2 regions of the Afipia sp. P52-10 genome follow, and region 2 is predicted to be linked to the other one. Evidence: predicted binding sites of a transcription regulator. Region 2 holds the regulator's gene; the other holds the start of a gene.
What was found. Region 2 encodes LexA, which represses DNA repair genes until DNA is damaged. Its sites were predicted from a motif close to TGTTCNNNNTGTGTTCNG; they were not measured.
Positions count from the first base shown of each region.

Region 1: a site for LexA is predicted at 2,589-2,606, ahead of X566_RS18090 (2'-5' RNA ligase family protein). Genes of this name have one in related genera too.

Region 1 is NZ_AZSJ01000007.1:175,507-187,675, reverse strand. It holds gene X566_RS18105 (CoA transferase subunit A) at 1-599, opposite strand, end outside; gene X566_RS18100 (ArsC family reductase) at 945-1,307, opposite strand; gene X566_RS18095 (helix-turn-helix transcriptional regulator) at 1,588-1,956, shown strand; gene X566_RS18090 (2'-5' RNA ligase family protein) at 1,982-2,569, opposite strand; gene X566_RS18085 (helix-turn-helix transcriptional regulator) at 2,715-3,077, shown strand; gene X566_RS18080 (SRPBCC family protein) at 3,074-3,562, shown strand; gene X566_RS18075 (YafY family protein) at 3,648-4,367, opposite strand; gene X566_RS18070 (GFA family protein) at 4,456-4,860, shown strand; gene X566_RS18065 (GNAT family N-acetyltransferase) at 4,896-5,375, opposite strand; gene X566_RS18060 (hypothetical protein) at 5,390-5,695, opposite strand; gene X566_RS18055 (DUF899 domain-containing protein) at 5,702-6,475, opposite strand; gene X566_RS18050 (hypothetical protein) at 6,598-7,818, shown strand; gene X566_RS18045 (PQQ-binding-like beta-propeller repeat protein) at 7,855-8,490, shown strand; gene X566_RS18040 (hypothetical protein) at 8,618-9,607, shown strand; gene X566_RS25365 (hypothetical protein) at 9,604-9,768, shown strand; partial or broken gene rpiB (ribose 5-phosphate isomerase B) at 9,972-10,423, opposite strand; gene X566_RS18030 (endonuclease/exonuclease/phosphatase family protein) at 10,462-11,262, opposite strand; gene X566_RS18025 (isoprenylcysteine carboxylmethyltransferase family protein) at 11,706-12,169, opposite strand, start outside.
Region 2 is NZ_AZSJ01000007.1:724,071-736,239, reverse strand. It holds gene lpxB (lipid-A-disaccharide synthase) at 1-571, shown strand, start outside; gene gltA (citrate synthase) at 650-1,954, opposite strand; gene gltX (glutamate--tRNA ligase) at 2,102-3,529, opposite strand; gene X566_RS20680 (glutamine--tRNA ligase/YqeY domain fusion protein) at 3,832-5,526, shown strand; gene X566_RS20675 (ComEC/Rec2 family competence protein) at 5,745-7,901, shown strand; gene lexA (transcriptional repressor LexA) at 7,895-8,599, opposite strand; gene glp (gephyrin-like molybdotransferase Glp) at 8,782-9,990, opposite strand; gene moaC (cyclic pyranopterin monophosphate synthase MoaC) at 9,995-10,495, opposite strand; gene trpC (indole-3-glycerol phosphate synthase TrpC) at 10,500-11,318, opposite strand; gene trpD (anthranilate phosphoribosyltransferase) at 11,350-12,169, opposite strand, start outside.

The DNA.
Region 1 (12,169 bases), 550 kb from region 2:
CTGCGGAATTCACGCACCTCCGCGACCGTCAGCTTCGCCGCAGTCGCCATCGCCGCGCCGAAGTTCATCTGCGCGAAACGGAAGGTGAGGTTGCCATAAGTGTCGGCGGTGTCCGCTCGGATGATAGCGAGGTCGGCGGTGATCGCCTGCTCCAGCACGTATTCACGATCCCCGAATACGCGCACCTCCTTGCCTTTCGTCAGGTCGGTGCCGACGCCGACCGGCGTGAAGAACGCCGGAATGCCAGCGCCGCCAGCGCGAATCGCTTCTGCGAAGGTGCCTTGTGGCAGGCACTGCAACTCGATCTTGCCTTCCTTCCAGAGCTTCTCGAACGGCGACAGCTCCTTGCCCGGACCGCGCGCGGCGCTGCAGATCACCTTGCGCACGAGGCCTGCCTCGATCAGCTCATGGGTGAACGACAACCGATGGGTCGCCGAGTTCACCACCAGCGTCAAGTTCTTCGGCGCGCGCTTGACCAGTTCGCGGATCAAGACGTTCGGAAATCCGGCGCCGCCGAAACCCGAAATCATCACGGTCGAACCGTCGCGGACATCCGCCAGCGCTTCTTGCGCGGAGCCGACATGTTTATTGATAGGCATAGTTCTCCAAGCCTTTGGCGTCGAGCCGCGTCCCGCTCAGTGAATCCGGTCAGCGTAGGGACGAGGCTCCCGCGTCGTTTTTCGCATCGCGCTCTGATCGCAAAACCGGTTCACACTTTTGCGGAGCGCACGCTCAGTTGTTTTTCATTCGCCGTTGAGAGCTCCAGCCGGTCGGCCGGTCACGAGGCGTGTCGCGAAAAGACATTAGGACATTGCACTCCATCGGCACAAGACAAGCCGCGTTCCGCGCAAAGGACTACTGCGACAACCAGGCACTTCTCTTGCCGCCTGACGGCACGAAACGCCGTTGCGCGCGCCGATGCATCGCTCGCATGCAGGGCTTCATCACGCCTTGGCTTTTCGGACGTCGACTTCGGCCTTGTAAAGTTCGGGCTTGAAACCGACCAGCAGCTTGCCGCCAAGATCGAGCACCGGACGCTTGATCATCGACGGTTGTTCCAACATCAGCGCGATCGCCTTCGTCGCGGTGAGCCCTTCCTTCTGCGCATCAGACAGTTTGCGGAAGGTGGTGCCAGCGCGGTTCAAGAGCGCCTCCCAGCCAAGCTGCTTGACCCAGTTCTCCAGCCGCTTTTTGTCGATGCCGGCGGTCTTGTAGTCGTGGAAGTCGTAGGCCACGCGATGGCTGTCGAGCCAGGCACGTGCCTTCTTCATCGTATCGCAGTTCTTGATGCCGTAGATCGTCGTCATGCCATCGTTTCCTGTTGCGCGATGATGTCGCGCTGAGCTCGTGGTTTGCTTCCAACATGGGACATCTGGCGCAGCAAGCCGACCTGCACATGGCGGAATCAACGAACCTTCAGCAGCATATAACGGCGTGGCGTTTGGGATGTGATCCGCTCCGCTCGATTTACACCGCCGTTCTGTCCACAGGCACCTTGCCGCCCCAGCACGAACCAATCGCGACAGCTTGACAGTCAAAGAGCGGCTTCTTAGATAACTTTACGGTTATATAAAAGGCTCAGCTTCCATGACTCCGTCCGAGCGCCTCGACCTGACCTTCGCCGCCCTCGCCGACCCGACGCGGCGCGCCATCATCGCCCGCCTCGCCTCGGGCGAAGCGTCGGTGAGCGAACTCGCCCAACCGTTCGCGATGAGCCAGCCGGCGATCTCGAAACACCTCAAGGTGCTCGAACATGCGGGCCTGATCTCGCGCAGCCGCGAGGCGCAGAAGCGTCCCTGCAAAATCGAAGCCGCCCGGCTGCAGGAAGCCAACCAATGGCTTGAACGCTACAGCGCGTTCTGGAATGCAAGCCTCGACCGGCTCGAACTGATGCTCGGCGAAGACGCCGCAAGGCCTGCCGCACCGAAGCGCGCGCCGCGCAAACCGAAACGCTGAACCCCGCAATCGCCGCACGCACCCATCAGCAGTCCTGCAGCGGCCAGCGGCCAAGTTCAATGTAGCGCGTCTGCCCTTGCAGGCTGTGGATCAGAACGAACTCCCGCACGGTCCATCGCATCGTTTCGATTTCGTGCTCGGGTACCAGCACCCGGTCGTATAGAAGCGTCATGTGCGGCGTGAAGTGGGAGTTCACCCGCGAAAGCCCGCTGCGCGTCAGGGCCAGTCCCAATGTGCGATGGAACGCACTCAGCGCAACCACATCACCACCGGCGCGTAAGACGAACGGACGCCTCGGCCGCTTGGTCCAGAAACTCACGGCCCGATCGAACACCACGTCAAAGACCGGAGCCGAGATCGAAGCCGCCGCGGTTCTGGCCATGGCGACGACGTCACCCGGCAGGCCGGAATAGGGACCGAAACCATGCAGCGAAACGTGAAATCGGTCCGGCGCGAATACCGCGCCCCGCAAACCGAGATCGGCACGACAGCGCTTCGCGAGTTCGATGATCGCCGGACAGCTCTCGCGCGGCGGCAGCAGCGCGAAGAATACGAAATCGTCAGCGAGCGGATGCTCAAAGGCCAAAGGCAATTGCAGCGGCGAATTACGCATGAATACAGCCATCCTCCAAAAGAACATACCATGAACAAAATTGTCACGCAAAGACGGAGCTGAACCTTTCGCGTCCTCTCAATACTTAGGTATTGACCTAAGTATTGATTTGATGGATAAGCGCTGCACTCAGGAGCTGATCATCGTGACGCCGCAAGCCAGCGCATCCGCCCCCAACCCGCAGCAGATCGACGGCGTGTTCCGCGCTCTGTCCGATCCGACCCGGCGCCATGTGCTGGAGCGGCTGAGTCAGAGTTCGGCGTCTGTCAGCGAGCTCGCCGCCCCATTCGAAATGGCGCTGCCGTCCTTCCTGCAGCACCTGAAGATCCTGGAAAGCAGCGGCCTCGTCCGTTCGACCAAGACCGGCCGTGTCCGCACCTACGCGCTCGCAGCCGAGCAACTGAAGCTCGCCGAGGACTGGCTGACCCGGCAGCGCCGGTTCTGGGAACGCCGCCTCGATCAGCTCGACGCCTACCTCCTCGAACTCAAGGAAAAGGAACAACCATGACCCTCCCCTTCAAGATCGACCCGAAGCTGGACCTCGTGCTGGAGCGGGAGATCGACGTGCCGCGCGAACTCATCTGGAAGGCGTGGACCACACCGGAACACCTGAAACAGTGGTTCTGCCCGAAGCCGTGGATCACCACCCACTGCGAGATCGATCTGCGTCCCGGCGGTATCTTCTCGACGGTGATGCGCTCGCCGGAAGGCCAGGAGTTTCCAAACCTCGGCTGCTACTTGGAGATCGTTCCGAACGAGCGGCTGGTGTTCACCGACACCCTGCTGCCAGGTTACCGCCCTTCGCCGAAGCCATTCTTTACGGCCGTGCTCCATCTGGAGCCGAAGGGCTCAGGCACGCGCTACACCGCAATCGCGATCCACGGCAACGAGGAGACGCGTAAGAACCACGAGCAGATGGGCTTCTACGATGGCTGGGGTACGGTGGTCGATCAGATGGTGGCCATCCTCAAGCAGGAGCAAGGACGCGCCTGAACGGATACGCTTGCAGCACCGCTTTCGGCAACCGGCGTCACCTCGCCGGTTGCACGAGAGCAACGCGCGGTCGGAGCACGACGGACTATTCAGAAAACCGCTGCCACTGTTCGCTTGCGCCTTCCTTACCCGACCAGTTCGCGAACCATTTTGCGCGGAGCACCGCTGGCCTGACCGGATAGCGCTCGTCGAGAAAGTCGGCCCGCCGGATACGGTCCATGCGGAAGGAGCGAAACTCCTGACGCAGTTCGCACCAGCCGACCAGCAGCCGCGACGCGTCAAAGTAAGCGATCACCGTCGGCCAGATCACTCGCTCGGTCTCCCGGTCTTGGTTGTCGCGATAGACCAGGGCGATCTTGCGCCCGGCCTTCACCCAGGCGCGCGCTTGCGCGACGTCGATCGCGTCAGGCGGGATCCGCCAGCCCGGCGGCGTACGCGCCGTCGCGTCGAGAATCAGCGGCCGCAGATTCTCCGGGATCGCCACCGCGATCTTCGCGATCAGGTCGCGCGCGGCACGGGCGAGCGCGACGTCGCCGTGGCCCGCCACCCACTGCGCGCCGAGCACCGCCGCCTCTATCTCGTCCGATGTCAGCATCAGCGGCGGCAGGTCGAAGCCGCCCTCCAGCACGTAGCCGATGCCCGCTTCGCCGCGGATCGGCAGCCGCTGGCCGATCAGCGCGGCGATGTCGCGATAGACGGAGCGTTTCGAAGTCTCCAGCTCCTCGGCGATGGCGGCAGCCGTCACCGGCCGGCCGGAGCGGCGGAGAATTTGAATGATCTGGAACAGGCGGTCAGCGCGTCTCATGAAGCGACCCTAGCAGTGGCATGCTGACAGCATGGTGGCAACAGTCCTTCAGTAGGGTGGCGACAGTGAACAAACCATGGACCCAACAATGCTGAAGACTTACACGGGTAGCTGTCATTGCGGCGCGGTCCGCTACGAGGCGGACATCGATCTCGCGACCGGCACCGGCCGCTGCAACTGCTCGATCTGCAAGAAGACCCGGAACTGGGCGACGATCGTCAAGCCAGACGCCTTCCGCCTGCTGACGGACGAAGACGCCCTCGCCGATTATCAATTCGGCTCCAAGAGCGCGCACCACCTGTTCTGCAAACATTGCGGCGTCCGCCCGTTCGGACGCGGCGACATCCCCGAGATCGGCGGCGCCTATGTCGCGATCCAGGTGGCGACCCTCGACAACGCCGAACCGGACGAGCTGATCGAGGCCCCGCTCAAATACTTCAACGGCCGCGACAACGACTGGTGGTCCGAGCCCGACGAAACGAGGCACCTGTGAGCACGCTGACGAACATTTTTGAAGCGACGCTCGGGCTATTCGCCAAGCTGCTTCACAAACAGGATCGTGGTCAGACCACTATTCCATTCCTCATCGGGATAGCGGCCTGCCTCCGCGTAACCGCGAGCGGCATAGAAAGCACGGCTTCCTTCATTGAACGTGTCTGTTTCCAGCCGCACGGCAGGAAATCCGGCGCGCGCGATCGCTCGCTCGGCGACATCCATCAGCCGCCCGCCGATCCCCCGGCGGGCGAAACGCGGACGGACATGCAGCGCCTCGATGAAATCGTCGTCCCAATGCACAAACCCTGCGACCTCGCCCGCAAGCTCGGCGAGCCAGAAGGCAAGTCCATGCCGCGCGACATACGTGTCTCCGTGCGCCGCACGGAGATACGCCTCTGCAGCAGCCACTGAGATGTTCGGGCGCCAGGTGCTCTCGAACGTCTCCTGCAGCACTTGGCTCAGCGCTGCGCGATCGGTCGGACCCGCCTGGCGAATGACGATCGGAATCGTCATGGCTTGCGCTCTCCTCAGCGCGGTCTGATGTCAGTGCGGCGATCGCGAGTATTGCGTTCCCGGCCGGATATCAGCCTCAGCCACGGACCAAGGTGGAAAGCGCTCATCAACACATACATCGTCATCATTCCGTTCAACATGGATGCATCCTGTCCGTTCGAGCAGAGCAGATCGGGCTGGTCGCCGCCATAGGTCGCCACCGCCATGACGGCGAAGGCCGGCGCGGCGGCGAGATGCAGCCAGCGCGTTGCCGTTTTCAGGACGGCAACGTCGCGGCTTTCCGCCCCAGCCGCATCAGACCGCGCGCTTGCAGATGGCATGGCCCCTCACCCGTTGCCGTACTCGTCATGGCGGCGCCACCAGATGCCTGCCTCGTTGCGCCCCTTGGGAGCGCGATCGAGCCAGGCATACGCGCCCCAAATGCCATCCACACCGCGCGCGTAAGCCGAGTAGCAATGGTAGATGACATCATCCTCGCGCACGAACGCACTCATGCCCGGACGATCACGGCTGTAGGCGGCGACATCTGTTCCGCAGGAGGCCGCGAGCTTCTCCTCGGCCTCTATGCCGCCGCCCGGCTGGCCGGCACGCCACTCGCGTTCCGGCTCGCGCCGATAGTTGTATTCGATCGCGCCCTGGCGCTGCTGCTCCTCGGAGAACCAGACGTTGAAGTCGGGATTGAAATCGCTGCCCGCCGACGATGCCCAGGGAAACGTCCATCCCATCCGCCGCTTGTAAGCCTGCAGTTTCTCGAGCGGGGCGCGCGACACCGCCCACAGCATGACGTCGTGATTGGCCAGATGCACCGCGAAGCCGTTGAAGCCGTCCGCAATCATCGAGCATGAGGGACAGCCCGCGGCCCAGTCCGGCCCAAACATGAAGTGATAGACGATCAACTGCGACCGCCCCTTGAACAGGCCTGCCAGCGATACGCTGCCCTCCTCGGTATCGAAGTGGTATGGCTTGTCGATTCGCACCCACGGCAGCGCCTGACGGCGCCGCGCCAGCTCGTCGCTGCGCCGCGTCAGTTCCTTCTCGGCATCGAGCAGCGCGAGCCGTTCCGACAACCACTGCTCTCGTGTTCCCGTCGTGTGTTTCATACCTTCACTCCTTGCCATGTAGCCTTCGCCGTTCGTTCGCGATACGACGTGACGTGCTGTCATGTGGTCAGGCTAGCGCCGGCCTGCGGACCGGCGAGAGTGACAAGTGTGACGGGATTTCGATGGACTCGATGATCACGGCCGCTGCGCGCGCGCTCGCCGCAGGCGATCCGATCGGCGCCTTGAAGCGGGTCGCGCTGCGCGACGACGCGCCGGCGCTGGCCCTGCGAGGCATCGCCATGGCGCAGCTCGGCGATTTGGTGCGCGCGCGAGCGCTGCTGCGCCGGGCCGCCCGCGCCTTCGGCGCGAGGGAGGCCGTCGCCCGCGCCAGATGCGTCGTTGCCGAAGCGGAAATTGCACTGGTCTCGCGTGATCTGGACTGGCCAGCCAAGATGCTCGAAGCGGCCCGCATGACTCTCGAAGCGCACGACGACCAGCTGAACGCTGCCCATGCCCGGCATCTCGAGATTCGCCGGCTGCTTTTGATCGGACGCCTCGACGAGGCGGAGCAAGCGCTTGCCGGAGTGGCTTCGGCATCCCTGCCGCCGGCGCTGAGGGCTGCGCAGGAGCTGATCGTTGCGGGGATCGCGATCCGCCGCCTCCGGGCCAAGACCGCTCGCGCAGCCCTGACGCGGGCTCAGCGCGCGGCACGCAACGCCCGGATTCCCGCGCTGAGCGCGGAGATCGATACCGCAACCCTCGCCCTGAACACGCCCGCCGCCCGTCTGATCGCAAAGCGCCGCGAACGATTGCTGCTGCTTGGGGATGTCGAAACGCTGCTGGCGTCCAACGCGCTGATCATCGACGCCTGCCGCCATGCCGTCCGCAATGGAGGCACGATGATCCCGCTTGCGCGGCGGCCGGTGCTGTTTGCGCTCGCTCGCGCGCTGGCGGAATCCTGGCCCGACGACATCTCACGCGAGGCGCTGCTCGCGCGCACATTCCGCGCCAAGCATGCCGACGAGTCGCACCGCGCCCGGCTGCGGGTCGAGATCGGACGCCTGCGCGCGGTGCTGCGGCCGCTCGCCGGTGTCAGCGCCACCAAGCAGGGATTCATCCTGGTGCCGCGACGGGTCCGCGAGGTGGTCGTGCTGGCGCGGCCTGTCGAGGACGAGCACGCGGCGGTGCTCGCCTTTCTTGCGGACGGAGAGTCATGGTCGAGCTCGGCGCTGGCGCTCGCTCTCGGCGCCAGCCAGCGCACTGTGCAACGCGCACTCGATCAGCTCGCCGCGGCAGGCAAGGTGCAACCCTTCGGCCGTGGGCGCGCACGGCGATGGATGACCCCGCCGGTGCCTGGATTCACGTCCGCATTGTTACTCCCTGCACCGCTGCCGGGTGGCTAGGATCGTTTCAGGCAACAGACAACAGGGATGCCCTCTATGAAACGATCAGCAGCCGATATCATCCAAGAATACGGTCCCTTTCCAAGCTCCGATCAGGTGCATGGCGTAACGTTCGATGGCCAGCACGTTTGGTTCGCGTCCGGAGACCGGCTCAATGCCCTCGATCCGGCGAGCGGAAAGACGGTACGCGCGATCGAAGTCGCCGCGCATGCAGGCACGGCCTTCGACGGCCGCCATCTGTTCCAGATCGCCGAAGAACGGATCCAGAAAATCGACCCGAAAACCGGCCGCGTGCTTGCTACCATCCCGGCGCCGGGTGGCGGCGGCGATTCAGGCCTCGCATGGGCTGAAGGCACGCTCTGGGTCGGTCAATATCGCGAGCGGAAGATCCATCAGATCGATCCCGATACCGGCAACATCCTGCGCACCATCCCCTGCAGCCGCTACGTCACCGGCGTCACCTGGATCGATGGCGAACTCTGGCACGGCACCTGGGAAGGCGATGAAAGCGATGTGCGGCGCATCGACCCGCACACCGGCGACGTGCTCGAACGGCTCGACATGCCGCCCGGTGCCGGCGTATCCGGCCTCGAGTCGAACGGCACCGACCAGTTCTTTTGCGGCGGCGGCAACAGCGGCAAAGTACGCGTCGTGCGCAAGCCGAAGCGCTGACTGGCGACATCCGCCTGGACCGGGATGCAAGGCCATCGCGCCTTCAACGGATGGCCGCGCATCCTCGAAAATACATGCTGGCAAGGCCGTTCGTGCCTGACTTCAGCGGCAACAGCACGGCCACGTCATGCCGACGGCCCCCACGCGATCGCTTGCGCCAACATGCCCGAGCAAAGGCCGCATCAGCCTTGACAGGCATCTGGCCAAATGTTCTCATTATGTTCTTTTCGGAGGCCTGACGAAGAAGGTCAGGCGAATACATGTATTTCGAGCACTATGGGGGATTGCAATGGGGCTGCCAGGATTGCGGCGCGTAGGGTTGGCTGCAATGATTGTCGTGGCGATAGTTGCGACGTTTATCTCTTTCAGCACCAGCGGCTTTACGCAAACCCCGCCGGGCCGGATCGACGAGGCGTTGCAGAATATCACGACCTTGGTCCGGCCAGGCAAGGTTGGCTACGCGACCTTCTGGGACGGCAACAAGTACGTGCAGTGCCGTCGCCTGCCGAGCCGGGAAATGCGTTGCGAAGCAGCCGGCACCGTCATGCAGCCCTCGCTCGCGAGTGTGTTGCGCGGTGACAAGCTGACAGGGCTGACGGCGCTGGGGTGGACCCTCGATCCGAGCTTCGGCAATTACGCGCGTGCATTTCCGGCGGATATGCCCACCGCAGAGATGACGGCTCATATCTTACGGACGTTGACGGAGGTCTATGATGCCGACGGCGCGAGCGTGGAGGTCAACACGCACTGGGTGGCCGACGTGCCCTGCCCGCCACGCAACGGGTTCACGCAAAATCTCGCAGGGATGGTGAGTGACGCGCCCTCGATGCAAGCAACCGCAATCCACGCGTGCTTCTACAAATCAACCGAAACGACGCCGCAGATCGCCAAATCCGCGGCAGATGTGGTCGCCGTGTATGGTCAGCGGGCTGCTGCCGAAATCCAGCGGCTGCGCGTCAATGCAACGCGCCGCATCTTCGTCGTCTTCGATGCCGGTATCGGATACGTGCAATGCGCCCCGGAAACTGCACCGCTGGCGGTCTACTGCGAGGCGCAATCTGCAGAGAGCTGGCCGGCGCTTGCCAGCGTCCTGACGCCGAACGGCTCGCGAAATTGAAGGGCGCAGGCTACGCCGATCCCGGCCGCGCGCCCAACTACTGGAAGAGCTATCCCGGCGACACGTTCACCAATGCAGCCATCGCCGCCGAGCTTTTGACCATCCTGCACGAGGTGTACGGCTACAACGGTGCGATGCAGCTTAAGATCGAGACGGAGTAGCACAGCCTGGCGGCGGCCTTTGCGTGAAGCCATCTTCTTCTCCAAACGAAGAAGCAAGGAGTGGCGCTAAAGCGATGAGATTGAGGTGAATTATCTCGCGCTTCAACACATTGTTGAAGCGTGATCCTCGGGCCGGCCGCGAGGACCAGCCTTTCCGAAAAGCCGCTGCACGCTTTGCGCTGACGCGGCCGTTCCGGTCTGGATCATGCTATCCCTCCCGCCCCGATCATCTCCACCCGCGCGGCATGCCGGCCGCCCTCGAACTGGGCGGTCAGGAACGCATCCACAATATCGAGTGCCAGTCCTTCACCCACCACGCGCGCGCCAAGCGACAGCATGTTGGCATCGTTGTGCTGGCGGATCATGCGGGCGGAAAATGTGTCAGCGCAGACACCGCAACGAATACCCTTGATCTTGTTCGCCGCCATCGTGATGCCCTGGCCGGTGCCGCATAGAATGACGCCAAAGCGGCAATCGCCGGAGGCGACGAGCCTCGCCGCCGCTTCACCGTGCTGAGGATAGTGCGTGCTCTCCGGCGTCGTCGGCCCGATATCGACGACCACCAGCCGCGTGCCGCAATATGCGCGGCAAGAACCTGCCGGAGCGGAATGGCGGCGTGGTCGCTGGAGAGAACGATGCGGTTGCTGGCTGTCATGGAAAAGTCATCTCCTCACCCAAATCACGTTGGCAAACTTACAGGGTGAGCAGCAGCGGACGGTGATCCGACACCTCGGGCTGCTCCACCACATCGAATCCCAGAACATCGACCCGGTCGTTCACCAACATGTAGTCAGCGTAGCGTCCGGATTTGCGATAATGCGAGGTGCGGGTGTCCGTGAACCCCCGTCCGGTGACGAGATCGCGCAGGCCGATCCTCGCGAAAACCTCAAACATCCGGCTCGAAGGTTCGATGTTGAAATCGCCGCAGACGACGAGCGGGTCATCCGCATCGGCAACCTTCTGAATCAGGTGAACGAACCGCTCAGCCTGAGCCAGCCGCTCGGGAGTATCCATTTTTCCGGCGAGATCTCGCAGCCCGTGCATGTGAGCGATCACGATCGGTTTATCGCGCTCGATATCGTAGAGCTTGAAGACATGAGCGTTCCGCGACCGCGGATGATCCCCATAGCCGTGCGCGGAGAAGTTTTTGTGCACGAAACCTTGCGCCTTGCCGATGATCGGAAGGTCCGACCGCACGAAGGTCGCCAGCCCCCATTGGGATGGAATGGCTTTGTCCTCGTCCCAAAGCACACCTTGAGCTGCCGGGAAGAAGTACGCTGCATGATCCGGGAGGACCTCGCACACGTCACGGAAAAAGTTGGCGCGTTGTGGAAGCTTATGGTCTCCGTCGCGATAAGTCAGCCAGGGCTTGTTCGAAGCCGGACTGTGAACAACCTCCTGGAGGCACAGGACGTCCGGACGCACCTGTTGGAGATAAGCCTGAACGGCTTCGAACAGAGCGCCGCCCCAGCCGTTCAAGCACATGATCTGCACCGTCAACCTCATGGGATGTGGCCGGTGGCGGCCAGCGGATTTCGCATTGAGCTCGAACGAACGGCTCTCGCCTCTTGCGGCTCGGGAGCTTTTGGCCGTGGCGCGCTGATTAACCGGCCATACGGTAGGGCCATTCAGAAATCGACCAGCACCGCATGCCCGCGCAACGTTCCGCCGCTCCGACCGAAACTGCTCCCCTCACTCCCTCGATTGCGCTAAATTTAGGTAAGACATTGACATATATAGGTTTTTTCGTTGTCGCACAGAAAGCCGGCCCATGGGCCGTCAAAACCGTTACAGTTTTGATTTCAAAAGAAAAATTCGCACGAAAATTTTTATGCGGTTTCGGCATCTATCGAAGCCGATCGCCTTTCCAGACCCACTGATCGGCCAAAGACGTCCCTCAGGAAGCGGAGGCCCCGCAGGCGGTAGCGGCGGAATAGTCAGAGCCAGCGGCGAACCTCGGTCTTGTAGCGGAGGTATTCGTCGCCGAACTTCGCTTCGAGATAGCGCTCCTCGCGGGCGATCACCTGCGTCTGGATTGCGATCAGCACCAACGGGAGCAAAGCGAAGGCGATCGGCCCGTCGAAGCCGATCGCGACGCCCCCATAGATGAGCGCCATGCCGAGATACATGGGATTGCGGGTCCACCGATAAGGACCGGTCGTTGCGATGAGGGTCGTTGGCTGCGACGGCCCAACGTTGGTGCCCAACCGCCGGAACAGCCCCGCCGCCGCAAGCATCACCGCCGCGCCGGCAACGAACAGCAGCGCGCCTGCCGCGATCAGCAACCGCCAGTCGATGCCGAAAGAGCGCAGGGTGACGAACCGCTCCGCCGCCAGCCCCAACAGTAGCGCTCCCAGATAGATGAAGGGCGGAGGCAAGCGCACACCCGCGCTGTCCGGTT
Region 2 (12,169 bases):
GGGCAGCCGCCGGATCGAAATCCGCCATCACATGCAGCCATTCGGTGAGACGCTGGCGCGATTGCGCGACCATGGCGTGTCGTTCGAGCCAGTGATTGCGGCGTTGCCGCACTTGACCGACCTGATTGGCGAACTGAGCCGCGATTGGCCGGTGCAGCCGCGTATCGTCGTCGGCGATGACGAACGCCGCGCAGTCTTTCGTTCCGCGCGGGCGGCGCTGGCGAAGTCGGGGACGGTGACGCTTGAACTGGCGCTGTCGGGCGTGCCGATGGTGACCGCTTACAAGGGCTCGGCGTTCGAGGCCTTCGTCGCACGGCGACTCATTCGCGTATCGTCGGTCATCCTGGCCAACCTCGTGATCGGCGAGAATGTCGTGCCCGAGTTTCTGCAGGAGGCCTGTACGTCCGAGCAGCTTGCGCCTGCGCTGCGCGCCCTCTTGGAAGATGGCCCTGCGCGACAGCAGCAGGTGGACGCTTTCGCCAGACTGGACGAGATCATGTCGACCGGCGCGCGAACGCCGAGCCAACGGGCCGCCGATATCATACTGCGGACGTTGCGCAAGCCGTCCTGATATCGCCAGTTGCGGAAAAGAAAAACAGCCGATGCGGGGATCGCACCGGCTGTTTCGTATCAAGAATCCGCCCGAAGCTTACTTGCGCTTGTCGAGCTGGACGTACTGACGTTCGGCCTGGCCGGTATAGAGCTGGCGCGGACGGGCGATCTTGTAATTCGGCTCGTTGATCATCTCGCTCCACTGGCTGATCCAGCCGACGGTGCGGGCGACTGCGAACAGCACGGTGAACATCGAGGTGGGGAAGCCGAGGGCCTTCAGCGTGATGCCCGAGTAGAAGTCGACGTTCGGATAGAGCTTGCGGGAGATGAAGTACTCGTCGCTGAGCGCGATCTTCTCGAGCTCCATCGCGACCTTCAGCACCGGATCGTTCTGGTGACCGGTTTCCTTCAGCACCTCGTGGCAGGTCTTCTGCATCAGCTTGGCGCGCGGATCGTAGTTCTTGTAGACCCGATGGCCGAAGCCCATCAGCTTCACGCGGCTGTTCTTGTCCTTCACTTCCTTGATGAACTCAGGGATATTGTCGACCGATCCGATTTCCGAGAGCATCTGCAGCGCGGCCTCATTGGCGCCGCCATGCGCAGGACCCCACAGGCAGGCGATGCCTGCCGCGATACAGGCGAACGGGTTGGCGCCTGACGAACCGGCGCCGCGCACCGTCGAGGTGGAGGCGTTCTGCTCATGGTCGGCATGCAGGATGAAGATGCGGTCGAGCGCGCGCGCCAGCACCGGATTGACCTTGTACTCCTCGCACGGCACCGCGAAGCACATGTGCATGAAGTTCGAGGCGTAATCGAGCGAGTTCTTCGGATACATGAACGGCTGGCCGATCGTGTACTTGTAGGCCATCGCTGCCAGCGTCGGCACCTTGGCGATCATGCGCATCGAGGCGACCATGCGCTGATGCGGATCATTGATGTCGGTGGAGTCGTGATAGAAGGCGGCGAGCGCACCAACTGATGCGACCATCACGGCCATCGGATGCGCGTCGCGGCGGAAGCCCTGGAAGAAGCGGGCCATCTGCTCGTGAACCATGGTGTGCATGGTGACGCGGCGATCGAAATCCTCCTTCTGCGCCTTGGTCGGCAGCTCTCCGTAGAGCAGGAGGTAGCAGGTTTCGAGGAAGTCGCCGCCCTCGGCGATCTGCTCGATCGGGTAGCCGCGATAGCGCAGGATGCCGGCGTCGCCGTCGATGTAGGTGATCTTCGACTCGCAGCTGGCGGTGGCCATGAAGCCGGGGTCGTAGGTGAACACGCCGGCCTGATTGTACAGCGAGGAGATATCGATCACGTCCGGACCGACGGTGCCGCTTTTGACCGGGAAATCGTAATTCTTGTTGCCGACCGTCAGCGTGGCGGTTTTGCTTTTATTTGATGCGTCCATGGCGTATTCCCCGGATCGTTGCGGTGGCTGGGCGCGGCTTGAAGGTCGTTTTTGAGCGTGCGACCGGGGCCGCGGGAAGGGCTCCGTTGCCCTGCGTAGCCCATTGCTGTTTGCATCGCAAGATGGCTGGAAGTGGCGCTTTTGGCGTCACGATTTCGGCGACAAATCCCCCAGCCGGGCCAGGCATTCCTCCTTGCCGAGCACGGTCAGGACATCGAAAATGCCCGGCGAGGTGGTGCGTCCCGTGAGCGCGATACGCAGTGGCTGCGCGATGGCGCCGAGTTTCAGGGAACTTTGTTCGGCGTAGGTGCGGATCGCGCTTTCGGTGGTTTCGGCGTTCCACGGCGATACGCCGGCCAGAATGCCTTTCAGCGTGCCGATCAGTTTGCGCATCTCGTCGGTCAGCAGGGCGGCTGCTTTGCCGTCCATGGCGATCGGGCGTGCGGCAAAGATGAAAGCGGCGCCGTCAATCAGATCGAGCAGTGTCTTGGCGCGCTCCTTCAGGCCGGGCATGGCCTGCAGCAGCTGCGAGCGCGTGAATTGGTTGAGCTTGTTCTGAATGTCGGAACCGTTCGGCGCGAACGGCAGCACATTCTCGAACGCCTTCACGAGATCGTGGTTATCGGCATTGCGGATGTAGTGGCCGTTCAGGCTTTCGAGCTTGGCGAAATCGAACCGTGCGGCGGAGCGGCCGACGGCGGGAAGATCGAAGGCGTCGATCAGCTCCTGGGTCGAGAAGATTTCCTGGTCGCCGTGACTCCAGCCGAGGCGGGCAAGATAGTTGCGCAGGGCGACCGGCAGATAGCCCATGGCACGATAGGCATCGACGCCGAGTGCGCCGTGCCGTTTGGATAGTTTCGAACCGTCCGGCCCGTGGATCAACGGAATGTGAGCCATGGCCGGGACCTCCCAGCCGAGCGCTTCGTAGATCTGCTTCTGCCGTGCGCCGTTGGTCAGGTGGTCGTCGCCGCGGATGATGTGCGTGACGCCCATGTCGTGGTCGTCAACCACCACGGATAGCATATAGGTCGGATTGCCGTCCGAGCGCAGCAGCACGAAATCGTCCAGGTTCTCGTTCTGCCAGACCACGCGGCCCTGCACCTCATCCTCGATCACGGTCTCGCCGGTCAGCGGAGCCTTGAGACGGATGACGGGCTTGACCCCGGCGGGTGCTTCGGCCGGATCGCGATCCCGCCAGCGCCCGTCGTAAAGGCGGGTCCGTCCCTCGGCGCGCGCCTTCTGGCGCATCTCGTCGAGTTCGGCGGGCGACGCGTAGCAGCGATAAGCATTGCCGGCCGCGAGCAACTGCGCGACGGCCTCGCGATGACGTTCGGCTCGCGCATACTGGTAGACGACGTCGCCGTCCCAATCGAGTTCCAGCCACCTCAGACCGTCGAGGATGGCGTCGATCGCCTCCTTGGTGGAGCGCTCGCGATCGGTGTCCTCGATCCGCAGCAGCATCTTTCCGCCGCGCCCGCGCGCATACAGCCAATTGAACAGCGCGGTGCGCGCTCCGCCGATATGCAGGAAGCCGGTGGGCGAGGGAGCAAAGCGCGTGACGATGGGTTTGGTCATATTGGGCGGAAGGTGGCTGCTGAGGGGTGGGTCGTATTCCGGGCGAAACGCGCCACGATCGCGTGGCGGGAGTTTGCATCGGGTCTGTCAGTCACCGGAAACAGACATTTCCGGCACAATTTCGGCTTGTACGCATGTCCGGCACGTTTTGCAGTGGGGGCGCCCCGGATCGCCGCACTCAATAGCGCGGACCGGTGTATAACAAAAGCTTTCGTTGCGGCGGCAGGGCTTGGCTCCGGCGGGCGGATTTGGCAGATAGACCTTCGTTTTCGAGCCCTCGTGGCGAACCTGGAATAGACTTGATGGCAGTGGCAAAGGCAGCGGACGCAGGCGCCGCAGAGGCAGGACGCGATTTCATCCGCGATATCGTTGCGGCTGATCTGCAAGCCCAGCGGCATGCCGGCGTGGTCACACGCTTCCCGCCGGAGCCGAACGGCTACCTGCACATCGGCCACGCCAAATCGATTTCGCTGAATTTCGGCATCGCCGAGGAGTTCGGCGGGCGCTGTCACCTGCGCTTCGACGACACCAACCCGGCCAAGGAGGAGCAGGAGTATATCGACGCCATCCAGCGCGATGTCCGCTGGCTGGGATACGACTGGGGCCAGAACCTGTTCTATGCCTCCGATTATTTCGAACAGCTCTACGTCTGGGCGGAGAGCCTGATCGAGCAGGGGCTGGCCTATGTCGATGACCAGTCGCAGGAGGAGATGCGCGTCAACCGCGGCACCCTGACCGAGCCTGGCAAGAACAGCCCGTTTCGAGATCGTTCCGTCGCGGAGAACCTCGATCTGTTCCGCCGGATGCGGGCGGGCGAATATCCGAACGGCGCGCGCGTGCTTCGCGCCAAGATCGACATGGCCTCGGGCAACATCAACCTGCGCGATCCAGTGCTCTACCGCATCCTGCATGCGACCCATCCGCGGACCGGCAAGGCCTGGTCGATCTATCCGAGCTACGACTATGCGCACGGCCAGTCGGATGCGATCGAGCACATCACCCATTCCATCTGTACGCTGGAATTCGAGGATCATCGCCCGCTCTACGACTGGTTTCTCGACAAGCTGCCGGTACCGTCGAAGCCGCACCAGTATGAATTCGCGCGTCTGAACATCACCTATACGCTGCTGTCGAAGCGGGTGCTCACCGAACTGGTGCGCGGCGGACACGTTTCGGGCTGGGACGATCCGCGCATGCCGACCATCGCGGGCCTGCGGCGGCGGGGCGTGCCGCCGGCGGCGATCCGCGACTTCGTCAAGCGGATCGGTGTGGCCAAGGCCAACAGCGTCGTTGATGTCGGGATGCTCGAATTCTCGATCCGCGAGGTGCTGAACAAAACGGCGTCGCGGCGGATGGCAGTGCTGCGGCCGCTGAAGGTCGTGATCGAGAACTATCCGGAAGGCCAGACCGAGGAACTGGAGGCGGTCAATCATCCGGACGATCCCGCCGCGGGGACGCGGCGCATCACCTTCGGCCGCGAGCTTTACATCGAGCAGGACGATTTCATGGAGAACCCGCCAAAGAAGTTCTTCCGCCTATCGCCCGGTTCGGAAGTTCGCTTGCGCTACGCCTATTTCGTCAAATGCCACAGCGTCATCAAGAACGCTGCCGGCCAGGTGGTCGAGCTGCGCTGCACCTATGATCCGGAAACCCGTGGCGGCAACGCGCCGGACGGGCGCAAGGTGAAGGCGACCATGCACTGGGTCCCGGCAGCCAATTCCGTGCAGGCGGAGGTTCGCGTCTACAACCAACTTTTCACCAAGTCCGCGCCGGACGCGGCCAATTTCGCCGCCGATCTCAATCCGAATTCGCTCGAGGTGCTGCGCGACGCGCGGCTGGAGCCGTCGATCGCCGAGAGCAATTCGCTGGAGCCTATGCAGTTCGAGCGGCTCGGTTATTTCACGCGTGATCCCGACTCGAAGCCGGGTCACCCGGTCTTCAACAGGACGGTTGGTTTGCGCGACACCTTCGCCAAGGAGGTCGGCGGCAAGACCTGAGGCCGCCGGCTTGCTACAGTGCTGCCAGTCACGGGACGTGACGGGAGTTTTGCGTGGTCGAGCGGGGCAGAGGGCAAAGCAGGGCTTGGGTCTGGCGTCCGAACGCCACGGCATGGGCGTGGGGCTGGCGTGAGCTTCCCTGGTTTGCTGCTGCGATGGGCGGTTTGGACCGCTTTGCCGCGTGGATTCGGCGGCAGCTCGCTGCCGAGCGCGCCCGCATGCAGCTTCTTCCATGGATCGCCATCGCGTTCGGTGCGGGCGTCGCTGCCTATTTCGGAGCGGCGCGGGAGCCGATCGCCTGGATCGTCGCGTCGGTGGCTGCAGCGCTTGTAGCGACCGCATTCGGGCTGCGTCGCACCGGTTGGTTTCCGGTCCTCGCGCTGATTGCGGCAGCGGCCACGGGGTTTGCCACTGCGAGCCTGAAGACCATACGGATTGCGCATCCGGTGCTCGCCAAACCGGTCTTCGCAGTAACGATGAGCGGTTTCGTCGAGGTGCGCGAAGAGCGCGAGCGGAGCGATCGCTTCGTGCTGCGTGTGGATCGGTTCGAGCCCGCGCGCTCGAGCGATCTTGCGGTCACGCCGGAGCGGGTCAGGCTTTCGGTCAAGAAAGGCACCGCGCCGGTGGTCGGCAGTTACGTTGAACTGAAGGCGCGACTGTCGCCGCCGTTCACGGCGCTGCGCCCCGGCGGTTACGACTTCGCCCGCGACATCTACTTTCAGCGGATCGGCGCATCGGGATTCGTGCTGGGCGCGATCAAGCCGCTCGCGAAGCCCGAAGAGGGTGGCTGGGGGCTGCGCTATGCGGCGGCTATCAGCAGCATGCGCGATGCGATCGATGCGCGCATTCGCCAGTCCCTTTCGGGCGACGTGCGCGCGATCGCGACGGCGCTCTTGACCGGCAAGCGCGATGCGATCTCCACGCCCGTCAACGAGGCGATGTTCGTATCCGGGCTTGGCCACGTGCTGTCGATTTCCGGCTATCATATGGCGATCGTCGCAGGTGCGGTTTTCTTTGCCGTCCGCGGGCTGCTGGCGCTGTTTCCCTCGCTGACGGTGGGTTTTCCGATCAAGAAATGGGCAGCGGCTGTGGCCCTCGTTGCTGCGGCCTTCTACCTGTTGCTATCGGGGGCGGAGGTGGCGACGCAACGCTCGTTCCTGATGACGGCCATCGTGCTGCTCGCGGTGATGGTCGATCGCCGCGCCGTGACCTTCCGGACGCTGGCTGTCGCTGCGCTCGTGGTGATGCTGATCGCGCCGGAGGCCCTGGTGCATCCGAGCTTTCAGATGTCGTTTGCCGCAACGCTCGGACTTGTCGCGCTGATGGATCGCGAACAGCCGCTGTTCTCCGTCTCCGACGACATGGCGGTCCCGCGCTGGGTGTTGTGGGGCGGCCGTGAGATCGTGATCCTGCTGCTGGCCTCGCTGGTCGCGGGCCTGGCGACGATGCCCTACGCGGCATTCCATTTCCACCGGGCGACCCCCTATGGCGTGCTGGCCAATCTGGCGGCGATGCCGATCGTGTCGGGATTTGTCATGCCGGCAGGGTTGCTCGGACTGCTGGCGATTCCGTTCGGGTTCGACGGCATCTTCTGGACGATGATGGGCTGGGGTATCCGCTGGATGGTCGCGGTCGCGCAGTGGGTAACGGCGTTGCCCGGATCGGTCGGGCGCGTTCCCGCGTTCGGGATGGGCGCGTTGCTATTGGCGACTGCCGGGCTCGTCGCCATGGCTCTGTTGAAGACGCAGCTTCGTTGGGCGGGGGCCGCTCTCATGCTGATTGCGGCGTCCATCGTGGGGGTGGCCCAGCAGCCAGATATTCTGATCTCCGCTGACGGACAAAGCGTGGCGGTTCGCGCCGCCGATGGCCGCATGCGGCTGATGCAAACGAAGAGAGACGCATTTGCGGTGCGCGAGTGGCTGGCGGCTGATGCCGACAGACGGGCGCCGGATGACGGCACGCTGACAGACGGCATCGGCTGCGATGCGGCGGGCTGCGTCGCGCAGTTGGCGGATGGGCGCAAAGTTGCGCTGACGATGCGTTCGGACGGTTTCGCGGACGATTGCGAAAAGGCGGCAGTGATCGTCACGGCCCGTCAGCCGCCGAAGGCGTGCCAGACGATGGTGTTCGATCGCGAGCGTCTGGAGCGTGAGGGCAGCGTCGCGCTTTATGCCCGCGCCGGAGACTTCGCCGTCGAGGTCGTCAGGCCGGCCGGCAGCGACCGGCCATGGGCGCGTCAGGAAGCGCAAACCACTGTTCTTACCAGCGAAGCTGAGGCTCCCTTATCGGCAAACAGAACGTCGCCAGCAAGCGAAGCGCCACGTCCGGTCGATGCAACGCCCTCGCCGGATGCGTTGCCCCCTGAGGATCAGTAACGGCGGAACAGGCTGACCAGCTTGCCTTGGATCCGCACACGGTTGGGCGGCAGGATGCGCACCTCGTAGGCGGCATTGGCCGGCTCGAGCGCGATCGAGGCGCCGCGACGCCGGAAGCGCTTCAGCGTGGCCTCTTCCTCGTCGATCAAGGCGACGACGATATCGCCGGTGTCGGCGGCATCAGTGCGTTGGATCATGGCGACGTCGCCGTCGAGAATCCCAGCTTCGACCATCGAGTCGCCACGCACCTCCAAGGCGTAGTGATCGCCCGAGCCGAGCATCTCTGGCGGCACGTTGATCGTGTGGCTGCGGGTCTGCAGGGCCTCAATCGGCGTACCGGCGGCAATCCGTCCCATCACCGGAATGGCGACAGGGCGCCCGCCGTCGTCCTCGGAGGCCGTGCGGACCACCTTGCCCAGGTTGCCCTCGATGACGTTGGGGGTGAAACCGCGCCGGCCATTCCCGACGAAACCGCCTGCAGACTGTTCCGGCAGCTTGATGACCTCAATGGCACGAGCCCGGTTTGGCAGGCGGCGGATGAACCCACGTTCCTCGAGCGCCGTGATCAACCGGTGGATGCCGGATTTGGAGCGCAGGTCCAGCGCGTCCTTCATTTCGTCGAAGGAGGGCGGCACGCCTGCTTCCTTCAACCGTTCATTGATGAACCGCAAAAGTTCATACTGCTTGCGCGTAAGCATCTCGACCAGTCCCCCGAAATGATGTCGGCCCAATCCGGCTGTGCGCGAACGTGGGCCAACCCGGTTTCGATCGTTTCCCGTTCCAGCCTGAGACAAGGCCTAGAAACAAATCATGAACAGACACTATATGTTCGATATGTGTTCCGCAAGCTCTTAATTTCCGGTCAACGTCTGGAAAAATCCTAGATCGGGAGCTGCAGAATCCGGCATGGGGTGCCCGCGAGAGCCGCCGGGGCGTGGGGCGGCCGGATGATGAGTGCATCAGCGCGGGTGAGATTCGCAAGCAGGGAGCTGTCCTGATGGTTCACCGGCGTCGCAATCGGCACGCCACCGGGACGCCACGCCAGCGAGGCCCGCAGATAGTCCTCGCGCTGGTCATTGGCGGGCAGGTCCTGCCCGAGCGCGGCCTCGCTAATCGGCCAGGCGACATCCTGGCGACCCGACAGGGCGCGGATCAGCGGCGCCATGAACAGGATGGCGCACACGTAGGATGAGACCGGATTGCCGGGCAGGCCGAGCACGCGCAGGGAACCGCGGCGGCCATGCATCATCGGTTTGCCCGGCCGCATCGCGATCTTCCAGAAGGCCATGTCCACGCCTTCGGCCTTCAGCGCCGTATGGACAAGGTCGTGATCGCCGACTGAGGCGCCGCCCGTCGTGACGAGCACATCGACGCCTGCGTCGATCGCGCGGTGGATCGCTGCGGTCGTCTCAGGCAGCGTGTCGCGGGCGATACCGAGATTGATCACGTCTGCGCCCTCGTGACGCGCCAGCGCCCGCAGTGCATAGCCGTTCGAATAGACGATCTGGCCGGGGCCCGGCGCCGTGCCAGGCATGACCAGTTCGTCGCCGGTGGCGAGCAGGGCGACTTTCGGACGGCGGTGGACGGGCAAGGTCGGATGATTCATCGCCGCCGCAAGTGCGAGATCGCGATCCCGCAATCGGTGCGAGGCCTTCAGCAGGACCTCGCCGGTGCGGAAGTCGATCCCGGCGCGGCGGATGTGCTTGCCCGGCGTCGCGGCTTCGTTCACCGTGACCGTCGCGCCATCGCGGACCGTATCCTCTTGGATCACCACCGCGTCGGCTCCCGGCGGGATGACGCCGCCGGTGAATATCCGCACCGCTTCGCCCGGATTGACGATGCGGTCGAAAGGGCGTCCTGCGGCGACTTCCCCGATGACGTTCAATGTCGCGCCTGTAATGGCGTCGACGGCGCGCACGGCATAGCCATCCATCGCCGACATGTCGTCCGGCGGCTGCGTGCGCAGCGCCTTGATGTTCTGTGACAGCACGCGGCCTGCTGCGTCCTCCAGCGGGAGGTATTCCTCCGGCAGACCCGCTGCTCCTTCGAGCACTGACCTGATCGCGTCGGCGAGCGGCATCAACGCCATGGCGTCATCCCTTCACCTTGAAGTGGCCGGACTTGCCGCCCTTCTTTTCGACCAGATGGATCGCTTCGATGCGGATACCGCGATCGGCCGCCTTCACCATGTCGTAGATCGTCAGGCAGCCGACCGAGACGGCGGTCAACGCTTCCATCTCCACACCGGTTTGGCCGGAGACCTTGACGGTGGCGCGCACACGACAGCCGGGCAGCTTTGCGTCGGGCTGGATATCGACTTCGACCTTCGACAGCAGCAATGGATGGCAGAGCGGAATCAGTTCGTGAGTGCGCTTGGCAGCCATGATCGCGGCGATCCGTGCGGTGCCGAGCACGTCGCCCTTTTTGGCATTGCCTTCGAGGATCAGCTTCAGCGTCGCTTTCTGCATCACGACAGCGCCTTCGGCGACAGCGATCCGCTCGGTCGAAAGCTTGGTCGAGACGTCGACCATGCGCGCCTCGCCCTTGGCATCGATATGCGTGAGGGAGTTCGGCGCTTTGGAGCTCCGCGCCATCGGTTTAGCGTCTGCCAGTGGCGCGGCCGGCTTCGCGTGCCAGCAGCGTGCGGGTGGCCGCAGTGACGTCGGTCTGCCGCATCAGACTTTCGCCAACCAGGAAAGTCGCCATGCCGACCTGCGACAGCCGCGTCAAGTCGGCTGGTGTGAAGATGCCGCTTTCGCCCACCGCGATGCGATCCTTGGGGATCAGCGGCGCGAGCTCTTCGCTGGTCGCAAGCGTCGTTTCGAACGTACGCAGGTTGCGGTTGTTGACGCCGAGCAGCGGCGAGCGCAGCCGCAGCGCGCGATCGAGCTCGGGGCGGTCGTGGACTTCGAGCAGAACATCCATGCCAAGCGCGAACGCTGCGTCCTCGATGTCCTTGGCCGCCGCATCGTCTAGGGCCGCCATGATGATCAGGATGCAGTCAGCACCATGCGCGCGCGCCTCCACCACCTGATAGGTGTCATACAGGAAATCCTTGCGCAGCACCGGCAGCGAGACCGCCGCGCGCGAGGCGACGAGATAGTCGAGGCTGCCTTGGAACGACGGCATGTCGGTCAGGATCGACAGGCAGGTCGCGCCGCCCGCCTCGTAGGCACGGGCAAGCTGTGGCGGGTCGAAGTCGGCGCGGATCAGACCCTTCGATGGCGATGCCTTCTTGATCTCGGCGATCAGTGCATACTCACCACGCGCGAGCGTCTTGCGGATCGCGTTGGCGAAGCCGCGGGGGGCAGGGGCGGCCTTGGCAGCGGCTTCGACGGCGGCGAGCGGGCGGGCGCGCTTGGCGGCCGCGATCTCTTCGCGCTTATAGGCTTCGATCTTGGTCAGGATGTCGGTCATCAGCGGCAAGCCCGGTTCGTCCAATCCTGTATCAGCCGTTTGAGACCGCAACGAGGCGGTTCAACCGTTCCATGGCGCCGCCGCTGTCGAGCGACTTCGCACCGAGTGCGACGCCTTCCTTCAGATTCTTTGCATGACCTGCGACCACGAACGCAGCGGCCGCGTTCAACAGCGCCACGTCGCGGTAAGCGCTCGGCTTGCCCTCGAGCACGCCGCGCAGGCTCACCGCATTGGCGGCCGCGTCGCCGCCCTTCAACGCATCGGCATGGGCGCGCGGCAGGCCGGCATCTTCCGGGGTGATCTCGAAGGTGCGTATCTGGCCGTTCTCCAGCGCTGCGACAGCGGTCGGTCCGCTCAGCGTGATTTCATCGAGCCCGTCGGAGCCATGCACGACCCAGATCGATTCGGCGCCGAGGTTGCGCAGCACTTCGGCAAGCGGCTGCACCCATTGCCGCGAGAACACGCCGACCATCTGCCGCGTCACGCCCGCAGGGTTCGACAGCGGCCCAAGCAGGTTGAAGATCGTGCGGGTCGCGAGTTCCACCCGCGTTGGCCCGACGTTGCGCATCGCCGGATGATGGGTTGGGGCAAACATGAAGCCGATGCCGGCGTCGCGGATACAGCGGCCGACCTCGTCCGGGGTGAGCTCGATCTTGACGCCAAGGGCGCTCAACACGTCGGCAGCGCCGGACTTCGACGACAGTGCGCGATTGCCATGCTTGGCCACCGGCACCCCTGCACCAGCAACGACGAAGGAAGCGCAGGTCGAGACGTTCACCGAACCGGAGCCATCGCCGCCGGTGCCGACGATATCGACGGCCTCTTTCGGCGCCGTGACGCGGAGCATGCGC